One region of the Shewanella sp. MSW genome, then DNA from elsewhere that is predicted to be linked to it. Evidence: riboswitches for the same ligand, from Rfam matches in the RefSeq annotation. Region 1 holds a riboswitch; the other holds the start of a gene.

What was found. A riboswitch is a leader RNA that binds a small molecule or an ion and turns the genes downstream of it on or off. The one in region 1 is predicted to bind thiamine pyrophosphate.
Region 2: another riboswitch for thiamine pyrophosphate. It lies ahead of AYI96_RS15375 (TonB-dependent receptor); the one in region 1 lies ahead of thiC (phosphomethylpyrimidine synthase ThiC).

Annotation. Positions count from the first base shown of each region.
Region 1 covers NZ_LVDR01000007.1:193,845-201,959, reverse strand. Annotated here, with positions in the region: gene AYI96_RS09915 (error-prone DNA polymerase) at 1-2,130, shown strand, start outside; gene AYI96_RS09910 (DTW domain-containing protein) at 2,161-2,373, shown strand; gene AYI96_RS09905 (DTW domain-containing protein) at 2,491-2,823, shown strand; gene trhA (PAQR family membrane homeostasis protein TrhA) at 2,898-3,578, opposite strand; gene AYI96_RS09890 (hypothetical protein) at 4,183-5,094, shown strand; TPP riboswitch at 5,258-5,357, shown strand; gene thiC (phosphomethylpyrimidine synthase ThiC) at 5,586-7,688, shown strand; gene thiE (thiamine phosphate synthase) at 7,690-8,115, shown strand, end outside.
Region 2 covers NZ_LVDR01000015.1:20,825-28,939, forward strand. Annotated here, with positions in the region: gene AYI96_RS15355 (DUF6279 family lipoprotein) at 1-772, opposite strand, end outside; gene AYI96_RS15360 (phosphotransferase) at 825-1,931, opposite strand; gene pnuC (nicotinamide riboside transporter PnuC) at 1,928-2,578, opposite strand; gene AYI96_RS15370 (hypothetical protein) at 2,582-2,842, opposite strand; gene AYI96_RS15375 (TonB-dependent receptor) at 2,906-5,062, opposite strand; TPP riboswitch at 5,118-5,227, opposite strand; gene AYI96_RS15380 (YcfL family protein) at 5,373-5,762, opposite strand; gene AYI96_RS15385 (PaaI family thioesterase) at 5,780-6,232, opposite strand; gene AYI96_RS15390 (PaaI family thioesterase) at 6,229-6,729, opposite strand; gene hinT (purine nucleoside phosphoramidase) at 6,726-7,082, opposite strand; gene AYI96_RS15400 (M61 family metallopeptidase) at 7,324-8,115, shown strand, end outside.

The DNA of each region.
Region 1 (8,115 bases):
TATGACCTGGTCTGTTTTGCCGCCAGGCAAGGGATACTGCATCAGGGACGAGGTTCGGCCGCCAACTCTGTGGTCTGTTATTGCCTCGGGATCACCGAGGTGGATCCCACCAAGGTCAACATGCTGTTTGAGCGTTTTATTTCTAAGGAGCGCCATGAGCCGCCGGATATCGATGTCGATTTTGAACATGAACGCCGCGAAGAGGTGATCCAGTATATCTACCAAAAATATGGCCGTGAGCGTGCAGCCCTGGCCGCCAGTGTGATCACTTATCGTTTCAAGAGTGCCATGAAAGATGTTGGTAAGGCCCTGGGGCTCAGCGAGCAACGGCTGGATGAGCTGATAGGCGCTGTCGATCGCCGCGATCCGCAAGTGCCTTGGCAGCAGCAGTTGCAACAAGGCAAGCTGTTGCCACAACAAGGTTTGGGGCAGTGGTTGTTGCCGCTGGTGGAGACTCTGATGGGTTTTCCAAGGCACTTGTCGCAACATGTCGGCGGCTTTGTGATTTCGGCCGGGCCATTGGCCGAGCTGGTGCCGGTAGAGAATGCCGCCATGGCCAAGCGCACTGTGATCCAATGGGACAAGGATGATCTCGAGAGCCTGGGGCTGTTAAAGGTCGATGTATTGGCGTTGGGAATGCTGACGGCGATCCGCAAATGTTTCGAGTTGCTCTCCCGCCACATTCATCCCTTTGCCATGTCGGATATTCGCTGGGAAGATCCGGCTGTCTATCGTATGTTGCAGCAGGGCGACAGTATGGGGGTGTTTCAGGTGGAGTCACGAGCCCAGACCAGCATGCTGCCCAGGCTTAAACCCGCCTGTTATTACGATCTGGTGATACAGATAGCCATAGTGCGCCCGGGGCCAATTCAAGGAGACATGGTGCATCCCTTTCTGCGCCGCCGCGATAAAATCGAGTCGGTCACTTTTCCTTCGGCCGAGGTGGAAAATGTATTGTCACGCACTCTGGGGGTGCCCATTTTTCAGGAGCAGGTGATCCAATTGGCCATGGTCGCCGCCGGTTTCAGTGGCGGGGAAGCCGATCAGCTGCGCCGCGCCATGGCTAGTTGGAAACGCAGTGGCGAGCTGGAGCAATTTGAACACAAGCTGCTTCAGGGGATGACGGCCCGAGGTTACAGTGACACCTTTGCCAGGCAGATATTCAGCCAGATCCGCGGCTTCGGCGAATATGGTTTTCCCGAGTCTCATTCGGCCAGTTTTGCGCTCCTGGCCTATGTTTCGGCCTTTCTCAAACACTATTACCCGGTGGCGTTTTGCTGCGCCTTGCTCAACAGTCAACCCATGGGCTTTTACAGCCCGTCACAGCTTATTCAGGATCTTCGTCATCATGGCGGCCTGGTGTTGCCGGTTTGCATCAACCTCAGCCAGTGGCACAGCACACTGGAGCGACAAACCGATGGTTCCTTGGCACTGCGCCTCGGGTTCAGGTTGGTCAAGGGGTTATCCGAGCACAGCGCCGCCAAGATAGTAGCGGGTCGGGGCGAGGGCTTTACTCACTTGTCGCAGTTGGCGGCTCTGGCACTGCCAAGGCGTGAGCAGGAGGCGCTGGCTAGCGCCAATGTTTTTGCTACCCTGGGGGGCGATCGCCATCAGATCAGGTGGCAGTTGGCCGCCCGTCAGCAGAGTTTGCCCTTGTTTGAGCTGCCGGACGAGGCCGATTTTCGCCTTGAAACCGCCTTGCCTGAGGTCACTGAAGTCGATGCCTTGCTGGCTGACTACGCCTGTACCGGGCTAACTCTGGGACGCCATCCTCTGGCACTGCTCAGAGAACAGGGGTTACTCGGCAAGTGTCACAGCGCCGCCTCTTTGTGGCAGTGCCGTCATGGCCAGAATGTGACTGTGGCCGGGCTGGTGGTCGGCAGGCAAAGGCCTGGCACCGCCAGTGGAGTCACCTTTATCACCCTCGAAGATGAAACCGGTAATGTTAATCTGGTGGTATGGAGTGATACGGCCAGAGCCCAGAGACAGGCTTATTTGAGCGCCAGGATCCTCAAGGTGAGTGGGGTCGTGGAATTTTCGTCCGGCGTATTACATCTGCTGGCCGGTCGGCTGGAGGATATCTCGGGCAGTATGCACGCGCTGGTGGTACACTCGCGGGATTTCCATTAGCCGATAACTCATTTTGAGCTGCTGTTGCCTGTGAAAATAATCCTGCTGACCCATGAAAGAGAGCTGAATCGAGCCAGTAATACAGCCACCCTGGCGCTTAATGCTTATCCGACTCTGTGTAAGCGGGTACTGTGGGCGCGTAAAGCCCCGGATGCTTGGTTAATGGAGCACTTGTCTTTGGGGCGAACCGCCTTACTCTATCCGCAAACCGAAGAAAGTACTTCCGAAGAAAGTATTTCGTGAACTCAAGCTGCAAATGAAAGCCCAAACTTAAGCCAAAACTTAAGCCAAAACCAAGACCCAAATCCAACTCCAGACCCAAGTTCAAAGCTAAACCCAAGCCCCGCTCAGGGCGCAACATTGCCTCAGGAAGCCGTTCAGAAAACTGCTCTGAAAGCTGCTCTGAAATTAGGGAAGCCGCTAAATTCGCTGGTCATACTCGATGCAACCTGGCAGGAGGCCGGCAAGATGTATCGCCAAAGCCCCTATCTGCAGTCGCTTGCCAGAGTCGAACTGCAAGCAGAGCTGGGCTCAGCGTTTCGGTTACGGCGCAATCAGCGCCAGGGCGGGTTATGTACCTTGGAATGTATTGCGGCTGTTTGGCAAGACTTGGGTGGAGACTATAGTATCGCCGCTCGGAGGTTACTCAGTGAATTTAATCAATGGCAAACTGAGATAAGAGCTCCGGCCTAGCTGCACTAGAGTTGGCACAGCAAGCCGGAAGCCGTCTCTCTAGGGCGGCGCTGAGTTAAGCCTATTCGCCTGCGTTAGATCACCGTCAGATAAACACACAGGAAATGGCAAACGGCGCCGCCCAATACAAACAGATGCCAGATGGCATGATTGAAAGGGATCGCCTTGGTGGCGTAGAAGATCACCCCCAAGCTGTAGCTCAGCCCCCCGGCCAACAGCAAGTTGAACCCGGCAGTTGACAGGTTATCGATAAGCTCAGGCAACACGGCGACGCAGAGCCAACCCATGGCCAGATATAGCACCAGGCTCAGCGCCTTGAATCTGTGAATAAAGCAGCTCTTGAACACTATTCCCCCCAGTGCCAATAACCAGATGGCTATCAGCACCCATTCTTCCTGGGCATCGGCCAAAGTAATTAACATCAGCGGGGTATAGGTTCCGGCGATTAACAGATAGATGGCGCAGTGATCCAGCATCTTGAGGCGCCGCTTCCACACTGGCTGAGGAATGCTGTGATACAGGGTCGAGCAGAGAAACAGCAGGATAATACTGCTGCCATAGATGGTTACACCTGTTAACTGAATGGCATCCAGCGAATGCCAGCCCTTGAGTAACATCAGCACTAATCCCAGAATGCCGGCAATCACCCCCAAACCATGGCTGACGGCATTGGCTATCTCTTCATTCAGACTGTATCCAGCGGAAAACTGGCCATTGAACTGGGCTTCGGCTGCTGGGACTTTGCTGTTGGGCATGATTGACTCTCTGGTTCGACCTCATTGAAAGTGAGTCTAACAGCGCTATGGCACTCTGGCTAGATAAAAGTGTACAGCTGTTCGCTGAGATTGATTTGTTCTTTAAACCGTATCATCTGCATTTTTTGCAAACGTCTAATGCTGCACCTTAACAACTCGTTGCTCGGCTTCCAAGTCGCTTTTTACAGTTATTTTGTTCAGAGGATCCCGTCAGCCTTATTCGACAAAGGTTTTACCTGTTTTGTTTGAAGCCATCGATTTGAGTTTGTAGCGTAAATTGCTTTTCAAACAAGGGAATGAACTTTTTACCGAGGGTTTTCTCTAACACTGAGTTTACATTTGGTGAAAGATAAATCAGCGGCTTATGCCTCCACATTCAGATAAATTGATTGCCAGCCGAGACGAAAGCCCGGCGACAATGGCAAGCTTGAGCTTCAGCATTCCGGGTAGGGATGCTGCCTTTGAGCTTGATCTGGATGAAATCCTTAACACAGGTTCCTGCCAACCAAGCCATTTTCAAATACATTCGATTGACCCTTTCTTTGACCAATCGCTTTTTAGTCAACAGCTTGGGGTTCAACCCCAATGCCTGGCGCAAGTTGGCATGGCTAAAAAAGCAGAGCAGGGGGATGCTGAGGCAAAGGGCAACGCCTTCAGTAGTTGGACCGTGGCGGGAGCCGCGCACTTAGTGCTATTGCTGGGGTTATCCTGGTTTTGGCAGCAAGCCGAATGGCAAAGAGTGGTGACAGAGCCTGCCAAACCCAAGGCGTTGCAATCCTATCTTTATTTCAGTCAGCCCAGCCCAAAACCGTTAACGCCAGTGCCGGAAGCCTTGGCCGAAGAAGCAATAACCCAGCCCAAGGAAGCGATAGAGGTTAAAAAAGCTGACTCAAGCAACAGCACTGAGCCACAAAAAACCGAGCCACAAAACACTGAGCAACAAAAACAAGCTGCCGAAGAGTCAGAGCAAGAGACTGAACAAGTGGCTGTTCAAGACCAGAAAGAGCAAAGCGTCCCCAAGATTCGGGCTCAAAGCGTTAAACCTATTGGTAGCGTTATTGAAGAAACGAAAAATGCAGCCGTACCTGCGCCAGAGCGAGCAAATGACTTTAAATCGCAGCCGGCAGAGCAAGCTCAGCTGGACTTCAGTTCAAACGCATTAAAGTCTGCCCGAAAAGTATTGCAACACTCTCAACAGCAGGCGCTGCAGCAGCTATCACAGCAATATGCGGATAAGGCTACGGGACGCAAGAGCCTCAGTGAAATGGATGGGGAGATGGAGGTGCTTTGGGTCAATGACGCCGATGATTTCAATAAAGTGGCCAGTCTGGATCTGCCGCTCGACCCTAACCGTATCGTCAAGGATGGTGATACCTGCTATCGGGTCGTCAAGGTGCCGACTCCGCTCAATCCCTACGCCGAAAACTTGGGGTTTCCATTTAAGTGCGGTCAGACAGAGATGGAAAAAGCGCTCAAGGAGGCGGTGGCCAGCCGTCTAAAGCGGCTTGGTAAGTGAGTTTTGCAATCAATTTATTTGATTTGAAATAAGATTATTTTCAATTTATGAGAATATTTTAATTTAATTCAAATGCTTAAGTTGTGATTTTAATGGATTCAACACTGCGGTGCGTTTTGCTATTGGGCTTGTTTCCTGCTTCGGCTTGTGCTTATACTCGGCAGCAATCTTGTCGGAGTGCCCTCTGGGCTGAGACCGTTTATTCGGGATCCGTTGAACCTGATCAGGCTAGCACCTGCGAAGGAAACAAGCATTCAGCTGCAGCATTACCGCAGCCACTGCGAGCAAAAATCTATGCCAAAGGCTTTAAAGAGCCGAGGCGATATCTGGCTTCTCCAGCGGACATTGAACTGACCTGAAACCACGAGGTCAGTCTGCCAACACCGCCGGAGGAGGACTCCAAATCAAGGAGTTTAACCAGTCAGCTTGCGCCGCTTATTATTCAACTCTCCTGACAAGCAATTTCATTTTCCAAAAGAGTGAGCTTGCTTATGTCAAATCGTCAATCCAATCGTCGTCAAACCCGTGAGGCCGCCCAGGCTTTTATCGATAACCTTAAACCCTTGCAGCATCCCAATTCACAGAAGCTGTTTGTTCAGGGCTCCCGGGCCGATATTCAGGTTGCCATGCGCCAAATCAGGCAGACAGACACCCGAATACCAACCCAAGATGGCAGTGAGCAATTTGAACCCAATCCCGTTGTACGTGTTTATGATTGTGCCGGCCCTTATTCAGATCCCAACGCGGCTATCAATGTGCGCCAGGGCCTGGATAAACTGCGCCAGGGCTGGATCTTAGAGCGTGATGATACGCAAGAGCTGACCGAGGTCAGTTCCAGTTTTACCCAGCAGCGACTGGCGGATGAAGGGCTGGATCATTTGAGATTCGACGCTTTGCCCAAACCGCGCCGGGCCAAGCCGGGTAAGCGGGTGACCCAATTGCATTACGCCCGCGCCGGCATTATCACTCCTGAAATGGAATATATCGCCATTCGTGAGAATATGGCCCGGGCCAATGAAGCGCTTGCCAAAGATCCGCAACTGGCCCGCAAGGCCAAAGGAGAAGCCTTTGGCGCTATAGTTGCCACGCCGATAACCCCTGAGTTCGTTCGCAGCGAAGTGGCCCGTGGCCGCGCCATTATTCCCGCCAACATCAACCATCCGGAAGCCGAGCCTATGATTATCGGCCGTAACTTTTTGGTGAAGGTTAACGCCAATATCGGCAATTCGGCGGTGACCTCTTCCATCGAGGAAGAGGTGGAAAAACTGGTGTGGGCCACCCGTTGGGGTGCCGATACGGTGATGGATCTGTCCACCGGCCGTTATATCCACGAAACCCGCGAATGGATAGTGCGTAACTCGCCGGTGCCCATAGGTACCGTGCCCATCTATCAGGCGCTGGAAAAGGTCAACGGCATTGCCGAAGATCTCAGTTGGGAAGTGTTTCGCGACACCCTGATAGAGCAGGCCGAACAAGGAGTGGATTACTTCACCATTCATGCCGGGGTCTTGCTGCGCTATGTGCCCATGACGGCCAATCGGGTGACCGGCATGGTATCCCGCGGCGGCTCCATTATGGCCAAGTGGTGCCTGAGCCATCATAAGGAAAACTTCCTCTACAGCCATTTCCGCGACATCTGTGAGCTTTGCGCCGCCTATGATGTGTCACTGTCGCTCGGTGACGGCATGCGCCCCGGCTCGATTGCCGATGCCAACGACGAGGCTCAATTTGCCGAGCTGGAAACCTTGGGTGAGCTGGTGAAAATCGCCTGGGAATACGATGTGCAGACCATAATCGAAGGGCCGGGCCATATTCCTATGCAGCTGATCAAGGAGAATATGGACAAGCAGCTTGAGTACTGTGATGAGGCGCCTTTCTACACCTTGGGGCCCCAGACCACGGATATTGCGCCCGGCTATGATCATTTCACCTCTGGCATAGGCGCGGCGATGATTGCCTGGTACGGCTGTGCCATGCTCTGTTATGTGACCCCCAAGGAGCATCTGGGCTTGCCTAACAAGGAAGACGTTAAACAAGGGCTTATTGCATACAAAATTGCGGCGCATGCCGCCGATGTCGCCAAAGGACATCCAGGCGCCCAGCTGCGCGACAATGCGTTGTCCAAGGCCAGATTCGAGTTTCGCTGGGAAGATCAATACAACCTGGGGTTGGATCCCGATACCGCCCGGGCGTTCCACGATGAATCCCTGCCTCAGGAGTCTGCCAAGGTGGCGCATTTTTGCTCCATGTGCGGCCCCAAGTTCTGCTCGATGAAAATCACCCAGGATGTACGCGACTATGCAGCGTCTCTGGCTGCATCCTTGTCTGCATCTCAGCTAGCTTCGGGGGATTCGTCAGGGCCAGACGCGGCAGAGCGCCAAACCGAGCCAGTGCAGGCAGAAGAACTGATGGCACAGCCGCTGGAAGTACTGGATGCCGAGGCGGGGATGGCGCGGATGTCTGCGCAGTTCAAGGCCGCTGGCAGCGCCCTGTATCAACCGGCAACAGCAGGCGAAAAGTCCGAGTCCAATCCCAATCCAAAGCCTAAGTCCAAGTCCAAGCCAGAGGCTACACGCTATGAAGAGGAAGCCTGAAATGGCGGCTGATAAAAGGCCGATAGTCTGGAGCATAGCCGGCTCAGACAGTGGCGGCGGCGCCGGTATCCAGGCCGATCTTGCCACCTTGAGTAATCTTGGCTGCCATGGCTGCTCTGTCATCACCACTTTGACCGCCCAAAGCAGTGTGGCAGTGACGCTAACCGAGGCGGTGAGCGAGGAGATGTTGCTGGCGCAGCTCAATGCTCTGCTCGGAGACTTACCGCCCAAGGCGATAAAAATCGGCTTGCTTGCCAATCAAGCGCAGCTGCAGCTGCTTTGTGACTGGTTGGCTCGGCACCTGCCTGATGTTCCTTTGGTGGTCGACCCTGTCATGGTGGCCAGTTGCGGCGATGCACTCTCTAAGAGTACTGCAACGGGCGCAGCGCGGCTCGATTACCGGCCGCTGGCGGTGCTCGCCACTGCG
Region 2 (8,115 bases), on a different contig from region 1:
GGCGCTCACTCAGGCTCTGGTGCAATTGCAATAACAGCATGCCGAAGTTTTCCGTGTTCTGCGCCAATTTCTGCTTGTGCACATCTGACTTGAGCTCATCGGGCGTTGTTATCAGCAGCCGTAAGCGCTGTGCCAACAAGTCAGAATCACTGCGTTGCAGCAAGGCTTGTTTGAACTGCCGGAGCCACTCGTGACGATACTCGAGCCACATATCCAGGGTCGCCAGTCGGCGGCTGTTGTGCTCATGGATCAGGGCCTTTTGCTGCTCACTCAAACGCCCCAGCCAATCGGCAAACAGCTCCTCCAGCCGTTCATCCGCATCTTCAATCAGTTGTTCCTGGTTCTTGTCCTTGTATTCATCCACCAGCTCCTGCTCATCGGCCTCCAGTTTGGCAATCACCTGGGCGACCTGTTGGTCACTCAAAGAAGCGATAAGGGGCAAAAGATCGTCAAACACCTGGGCAAACAGCCGAAACCAGTGATCTCTTGCCGTATCCACATGACGACGCCAACTCTGTGGCGTTAAAGTGCCATCGGCAAGCTCGGTTTGCAGCGTTTTTAACTGGGCACTGTATCTGGGTAGCTCCTGGCGGCGATGCCAGGCGAGAAAAGGGTCGAGAATGGCGTCAAACGCCTGCTCCTGTTGCCGGTCGAGAGTGACATAATCTTCCAGCTGCCACTCTATGGCCCAATCGAGGAAATAATAGCTGACCTTGGTGGAGCAGGCACTGAGCGCAATAAGCAGCGCCAGGGCAATAACAATGCGTTTCATCCATTAAATACTTTAAGTTGGCTAAGGCCAGGCGACCGCTTCCCTGCCTGACTCATTGATGCTTTACAAGATGCCAGAAGTCATCAAACCAGTCGAGATAAGACTGCTGCTGATTGTCCCAGGCCATCTGCAAGGCCCAGCAGCAGGCAAACAGCCAGTAGACATCGACGGCTGCAGCCACGGCCAGGTGGGCATCGTCGGTTAAATGCGGATGCTGCTCAAGATAGTGATAGATGAGCCACTGCTGCCCCTCGGCGCTCAGTTGATGGGATGACAGCACCCCGGCCAACTCAAACAGCGGGTGGGAAGCGCAGGCATATTCAAAATCGACGCACTTGAGTCCATCCTCGGCCAGCAGCAAATTATGAGGATTGAGATCCCTGTGACAATACTGCGGCCTCAGCAGACAGGCCTCCAGCCGAGTGTTGCACTGCTCGAATAACCCTTGGGCCGAATGAAGTTGCATGAGCCGTTGTTGCCAGCTTGAAGGCTGCCCCCGGCTCAGTGCCATGTCATCGAGCCGCTCCAGATAGATGCGCCACTGCTCGGCAACACTGATTTCGAGCTTGGGGGCCGGCAATGCCCTCAGCCCCAGCAGCAACTCCAGCAGTAAGGCCTGAGGTGATTTGCCTTGCCTGGCTCCCAATACAGCGCCTGAGCCAACTTCATGTTTAGGCTCATGTCTAGGCTCATGTTTAGAATCATGTTTAGGCTCATGTTTGCGCTCAGGCAGGTCAGAGAAGCTGTTGCGATTAACAAAGGCATTATGAGCCGCGCTTGCGATCTCGGCCGCGCCTTTGGATGCGAGTAACTGCTGCCAGTTGGCTTGCGGCGCTTGTTCGATAAAGCGGCTCAGATATAACCCCTTGTCAGCGCTGACCCAAATCAGCCCTGGTGCCAAATTCGCCTTCTCGGCAACCCGCCAACATGCCAGTTCGTTGTTTCTGTCGCAGATACGGTCTGAGCCCGGGGAATTGACTCTCAGCACCATTGACTCGCTACCGGCTTGCAAGAGCCAGTTTTGGTTGCTTAGCCCAAGGGGGAGCGGCTTGGCCCCCTCAAGCGGCCACAACTGTAGCCGCTTGAGGGCGGCGTTGAGCTCGCAGCTCAAACCTTCACCCAGACTGGCCTCAAGTTCTGTCAGCGGTTTGCCTTTCATGCCGCGCCGCTTTCAAGCTGTGAGGAGTCGCGACCGCGGGATTCCTGGGCTCTGGCGCGCCAGATAAAGTATCCGGCTACCGCCATCCCCACGTAGAGCACAAACAAGAGTGAGGTCAACATCAAGCCCTTGCTTAAATAGAGATAGATGGACACCAGATCGATAACCACCCAATAGAGCCAGTTTTCCAGCACTTTGCGCGCCACCAGAAAAGTCGTCATCACAGCAAAACAGCTGGTTGCCGCATCCAGGTAGGGGAAGGCTGCCTGAGTGAAAGTCGCCATCATATGACCGACAAACAGAGACACCAACCCAGTCAACAGAATCAGCACCAGGTGCCGCTGCCAGGGCCAGGAGGTCACGGCCACTCCTTGATGGTTTTCCCCACCCCGGCGCCAGAGCCAGTATCCGTACAGCGCCATCGCCATGTAATAGACGTTGAGCACTGACTCCATCAGCAGCGCGACTTTCCAGAACAGCACAGTGTAGATGGCGGTGCTGGCAAAGGCTGCCGCCCAACACCAGATATTGGCTTTCATGGCCAGCAGCAGATAGGCCAAGGCCAATACCACGGCTACCGCTTCCCAGGCGCCCATCCCCTGGGCCTGAGAGCCGGCCTCGGCGAGCCAGTGCCAGAATTCACTCATGGGTTATTCCCTGTGGCCCAAGTTCAGCTCACCGCCGATAAATTTACAGACAAACACCGCCTTGCCAAATTTCTCGTGCGCTGCCTGCATCTCAGTGGCCAGCATGGTCATCACCTCGGCATAATCTCCGCACACCTGAGTCGCCATGGCATTGGTGGTTCTCTCAATGTTGGCATAACTGTCCAGGCGCTTGATAAACCATTGAATAGGTTCCAGATACTCATCGTGGAGCGGATACATGCTGATTTCGGCAGTTAACTTCATTTTACATCTCCTGTAATGAACCGGGGCGCTGCAACACGCCCCGGCCGACAACGGCTTATGCCATCAGATAAATTTGACGTTGAAGGTCACACCAATCTGGCGTGGGTCCCCGTAGCGGATATATTGCTTCTCGGCCCAGTTTTGATCCGGCTCATTGCCGAAGTAGAAACCGCGCACGCCGTATTTTTCATCGAACAGGTTGCGGCCCCAGAGGTAAACCGACCACTTGTCGGCCTCATAGCCCAGCTTGGCGTTGACCACTTGATAGTCTTCAGAGCGAGAGTCATTGCTGTCTGAGTAGTAGAACGCACTCTTGCCACTGCTGTTGAGGTTGGCAAACCAGCCCATGTCATTGCGCCAGGTCATGCCGAGACTATAGGTCCATCTCGGCGAGTGGGCCAGTTCCCGGCCGCTGAGATCCACAGGGTTGCCATATTTATCCTGATACAGGTAATCACCGTATTCTGTCTGCAGATACCCAAGGCTGGTGTAGAACTGCAGTGAATCTGTGGGATACCAGTTGGCTTCCAGCTCGGCGCCATAGTTATTGGAGCTGCCGGCGTTTTCGGTGAACAGAATAAAGCGCTGGGGATCGACAGGATCCTGCAGCGAGGCCGCTACCTGCTGATCTTCCCTGTCCATAAAGAACAGTGCCAGACGGGTATCCAGCAAGCCATCGGCCCAGCTGGATTTCAGCCCCAGTTCATAGTTGTAGAGGATTTCGGTATCGAACTCTTTCTTGTCGGCCAGCTCCTGGGGCAGCGTCATATTAAAACCACCGGCCTTGTAGCCTCTGGCTATCCGAACATAGGCTTCATGGTGTTCAGCCAGCGCCTTGGATAGGGCGATATGGCCGCCCCACATGTTTTCCGATGGGCTAAAGGCATCACCATTGCTGTCGCTGTAGTCACTCTCACGTCGCTCGATACGAGCACCGATAGACAGGCTGTAGCCCGCCCCCAGATCTGAGTCCAACTGGGCAAACACCGCATAGTTACTGGCGCTGTAGCGGGAAGTCAGCACTTCATCCGGCCCGCCGTTGTATTCAGAGTAGAGATCATTGTCCTCATCGAGATCCATAAAATAGAGCCCGGCCAGCCAGTCGGTGCTGCCGCCGAAAATCCGCCCGGCCTCGTTGGAACTGAATCTGAACTCCTGTGACAGAGTGCGCCGCTCGCCACGCTTATCCCAGGTGTAATCGTACTCACAGGGTGCGCCGCCGCACTCTTTTCCGGCCCAGTAATCCGGGTTGGCCCAGTCACCGTCGTAACCGTGGTGATGATCTGTGGCGGCATAGCTTGACAGGGACACCAGCTCAAAAGCCTCAAAGCCGGTATAACTCAGCTTGAGGCTGGAACCCGTGGTGCGCTGTTTGTCGACGCCCGGCGCATCGGTAATGGTATCGAAGCCGTTATTGTCCAGAGTCCAGGCATCATAACCATTGTCAAAATCGGCGTGCAGTAGAGTGAAGTCTGCCTGCAACTTGTCGGTGGCGTACCAGCGCAGCTTGATACGGCCGCTGAATTCATCACGCTCATTGGTATCGTCACGGCCCAGATACAGGTTGTCGCGATAACCGTTCTGCTTGTGTTGCTGCAGCGCCACACGATAGAGCAGCTTGCCGGAATCTGTCACTGGGCCGGAACTGAAGCCGCTGAAGGTTTGCAGATTATCATTACCGAGCGAGACTTCGGCGCCGTGCTCGAATACGTCTGTGGGATCATTGCTCTTGAGATAGATAAGACCGGCCAGGGCATTGGCGCCATAGCGGGTGCCCTGAGGGCCGCGCAGCACTTCAAACTGCTGCAGATCGTACAGGCTGGAAACGCTGCCCAGCCCGGAGAGATCGATATCATCGATAATAAAGCCCACAGAGGAGTTGGGCGCTCCCTGGTATTGCTCCTGCTCACCGACCCCGCGGATCTGGAAGTATCTTGGCCGGGAGCTGGCACCTGACCAGTTGAAGTTGGCTACGTTACCCAGCATATCTTCGAAATGCTCGGCGCCTTGATCTTCAATGCGCTGCTCGTCGATAACAGTCACGCTGGAGGGCATCTTCTCCAGCGTCAGGCCACGAAAGTCGCCGCTGACGACTATCACTTCCATGGCTTGTTGCTCATCTTGCTTTTCAACGCCGGGATTATCGGCGGCATGAACGGGTGCCCACAGCAGCATCTGAATGGTACTGGCGAGCAGAGTAGGTACGGTAAACTTGGACATAGGACCTCAAATATTCACAGTTTGAGATCCGGCAATAAGAAAGCGAGTTGAAAGTGCACGAATTGTGGCCCATTCCTACGCCGGTACTAGCCGGATCAGGTTCTAAGGGTTCGTCATACGACATCTCAGTCAACCGCAATGCGGTAAACACCCCTTGGCGAGGGCCAGTATACACGAGTTACCAACAAAAGTGAGCCAGGTTGCCAAATTGTATCTGGGGGGATAAAAAACCGCCCACTCCATTAGTCCCATTCGTTGAGCATCAACTGGAATAATGGTTCGGGCGGCAGTGGTGCCGAGGTTGCAACTTTTAGTTTGAAAAGGCCTCGCGCACATAGATCTCAAAACGACTGGCAGTCGGATTCGGCGCCACGGCGCTCACCTGCAACTGCTGTTTGCCATGTAGTTTGACCGACTTCCAGGACACACCTTCATCATCCAGGGTATAACCGCTGGCGTCATACCAGGTGAATTTGTACTGAACACGCATATCGGTAGCGACTTTGCTGCTGATGGTGGCAGTACCTCTGAGCAAACCGCCCTCACCTCTGGCCATAAGATCACCCACACTCACCGAGCGGGCAAAGCTGCTGTTGTCGATGCGACTTTCACCGGTCGAGCTGGCATACACCCCGGCCGTATGGTTGGCGCAGCCTGCCAGAGCCAGCAGGGTTGCTGCTATTACCAAGACTTTTTTCATCTGCCAATCCCTTATTCTCAATCAATCAAAAAGTGTGCCCGGGCGGTTGCAATCAGCTGCTTGCGGTTGGTCTGCCAGCAGTCGATATTGACATTGGCCACTCGCCGTCCCTGACGGGTTATTCGGCACTCGGCGAAACTATCCTTATGATAACCGGCACGTAAGTAGTCGATGGAAAAATCAACCACCTTAGGCACCTTACTGGTTTGCATAAACACCATAAGCTGGATGATGGCCGACATCTCCATAAACCCGGCTATCACGCCGCCATGAATGGCCGGCAGTACCGGGTTACCTATGTTGTCATCTTTGGCCGGCAAGCGAAATACCAGCTCATCGCCAAACCGTTCTACCAACATGCCAATAAAGCGGGCGTAGGGAACATGCTCAAGTAAATGACTGAAATCATTGGTTTCTGTCACTTTGGCAACTATGCTTTTTACATCCAGGGATGCCTTGGGATCTGTCATTTCGTCTCCTCACCCATCAGTGCCTTACGGAAAGTGTCCCCAATCATTTCAGGGCTTATCCGCATAAAGGAGCCAACCGCATGGGCGATGGGGTCGTCTATGCTGTCCTGATAGGCGATGGCCCGGGTAAACGCGACGCTGGATGACAACTTATAACACTCGGCAAAACCATACACCGGCTTGTGGGGCTCGGCGGGCTTCATATAGTCGACCCGCAGATCCAGAGTCGGCGAGATCTCCAGCGAACCGTATTTGTCCTTGATGGCACAAACCACGGCGCAACCACTGGCAGTATCCATCAAAGTGGTGATAACCCCACCATGGATAACTCCGGTTTCAGGGTAACCCACCAGCTCAGTGCTGTAAGGCAACTCTATCAGTACATGGTGTTCACTGCCCTCATGCACCTTGAGCCCGAGGCGACGGCACTGGGCCAACTGGTTGACAAAACGGCTCGCCAGGGTCGTCAGCGGGAAAAACTCCGGATTGACTTTCATGACGCTGAACTCACCATAGGCCCCAAGGCTTTACCGCCAAGCAGATGCATGTGGATGTGGAACACTTCCTGGCCGCCATGCTCATTACAGTTAATGATTAAACGATAGCCGTCCTTCGCGATCCCGGCTTCGGCGGCCAGCTTGGCCGCCACTGTCACCATACGGCCTATGGCCTGCTCGTCGGAAGCCTTGGCGTCATTGACTGTGGGGATCAGATGATTGGGCACTATCAGCACATGGGTGGGAGCCTTGGGATTGATATCCCGAAAGGCAGTCACCAACTCGTCCTGATACAGTATGTCCGTGGGTATTTCACGGCGAATAATTTTGCTGAATATGGTTTCTTCGGCCATTTTGCCACTCTCCGGTGTATCGGTTCAGACTCGGCCCAAGGGCCAAATCACTGTGTTCTTGGCAGTATAATACCATTCGGCCCAGAGATGTAATCGGCCGCGGCGATTTGCCCCCCAAGCCTGTTAAAACTCGGCAAGTAATTGCCGCGGCCTGGCTTTTTTGGCAGCATTGTCGCCATGCTCAGCCGGAGATGAACCAATTTGGCTCCCGGCACTCGCCAACGATTCATACGGATATCAGATGATCAGTTATCAGATTTGCCCCATAGATCCACACGCTCACCTGTTCGAGGTCAAAATCACCATTCAGGCACCGGCCCCGAGACAGGAACTTTGGTTGCCATCCTGGATCCCAGGCAGCTACATGGTTCGCGATTTTTGTCGCAATATCATAGATATTCAAGCCTTTGATGAGCTGGAGCGTCCACTCAGCATTACTCAGCTCGACAAGCAGCGCTGGCAGATAAATTCCAATGCCGAATCACTGCAACTGCGCTACTCGGTTTATGCCTGGGATATGTCGGTGCGCAGCGCCCACCTGGATCAGACCCACGGCTTTTTCAACGGCAGCAGCGTCTTTCTTGCGGTGGCCGGCAAAGAGCTTGAGCCGCTGGAGCTGGAAATTCTGCCTCCCAAAGAGGAAGCCAACTGGCAACTGGCAACAACCCTGAGTCGAATCGAAGGTGAAGAGTGGCAGTTCGGCCGTTTCAGCGCCGCCAACTATGATGAGCTTATCGACCATCCGGTGGAGATGGGCACTTTTACCCACGGCAGCTTTGAGGCCTGTGGCGTGCGCCATGATGTGATACTGACCGGGCGTCACCGCTGCCACATGCCCAGGCTGCTTGACGATCTCAAGGCTATTTGCGAGAGCCAAATCCGCCTCTTCGGTGAAGCGCCGTTTGAGCGCTACCTGTTTATGACTCAGGTATTGGGCAATGGCTTTGGAGGGCTGGAACACAGAGCCTCCACCGCCCTGCACTGCTCCCGCAAAGATCTGCCGCTGAGTATGGAGATGCCGGTCAATAAGGAT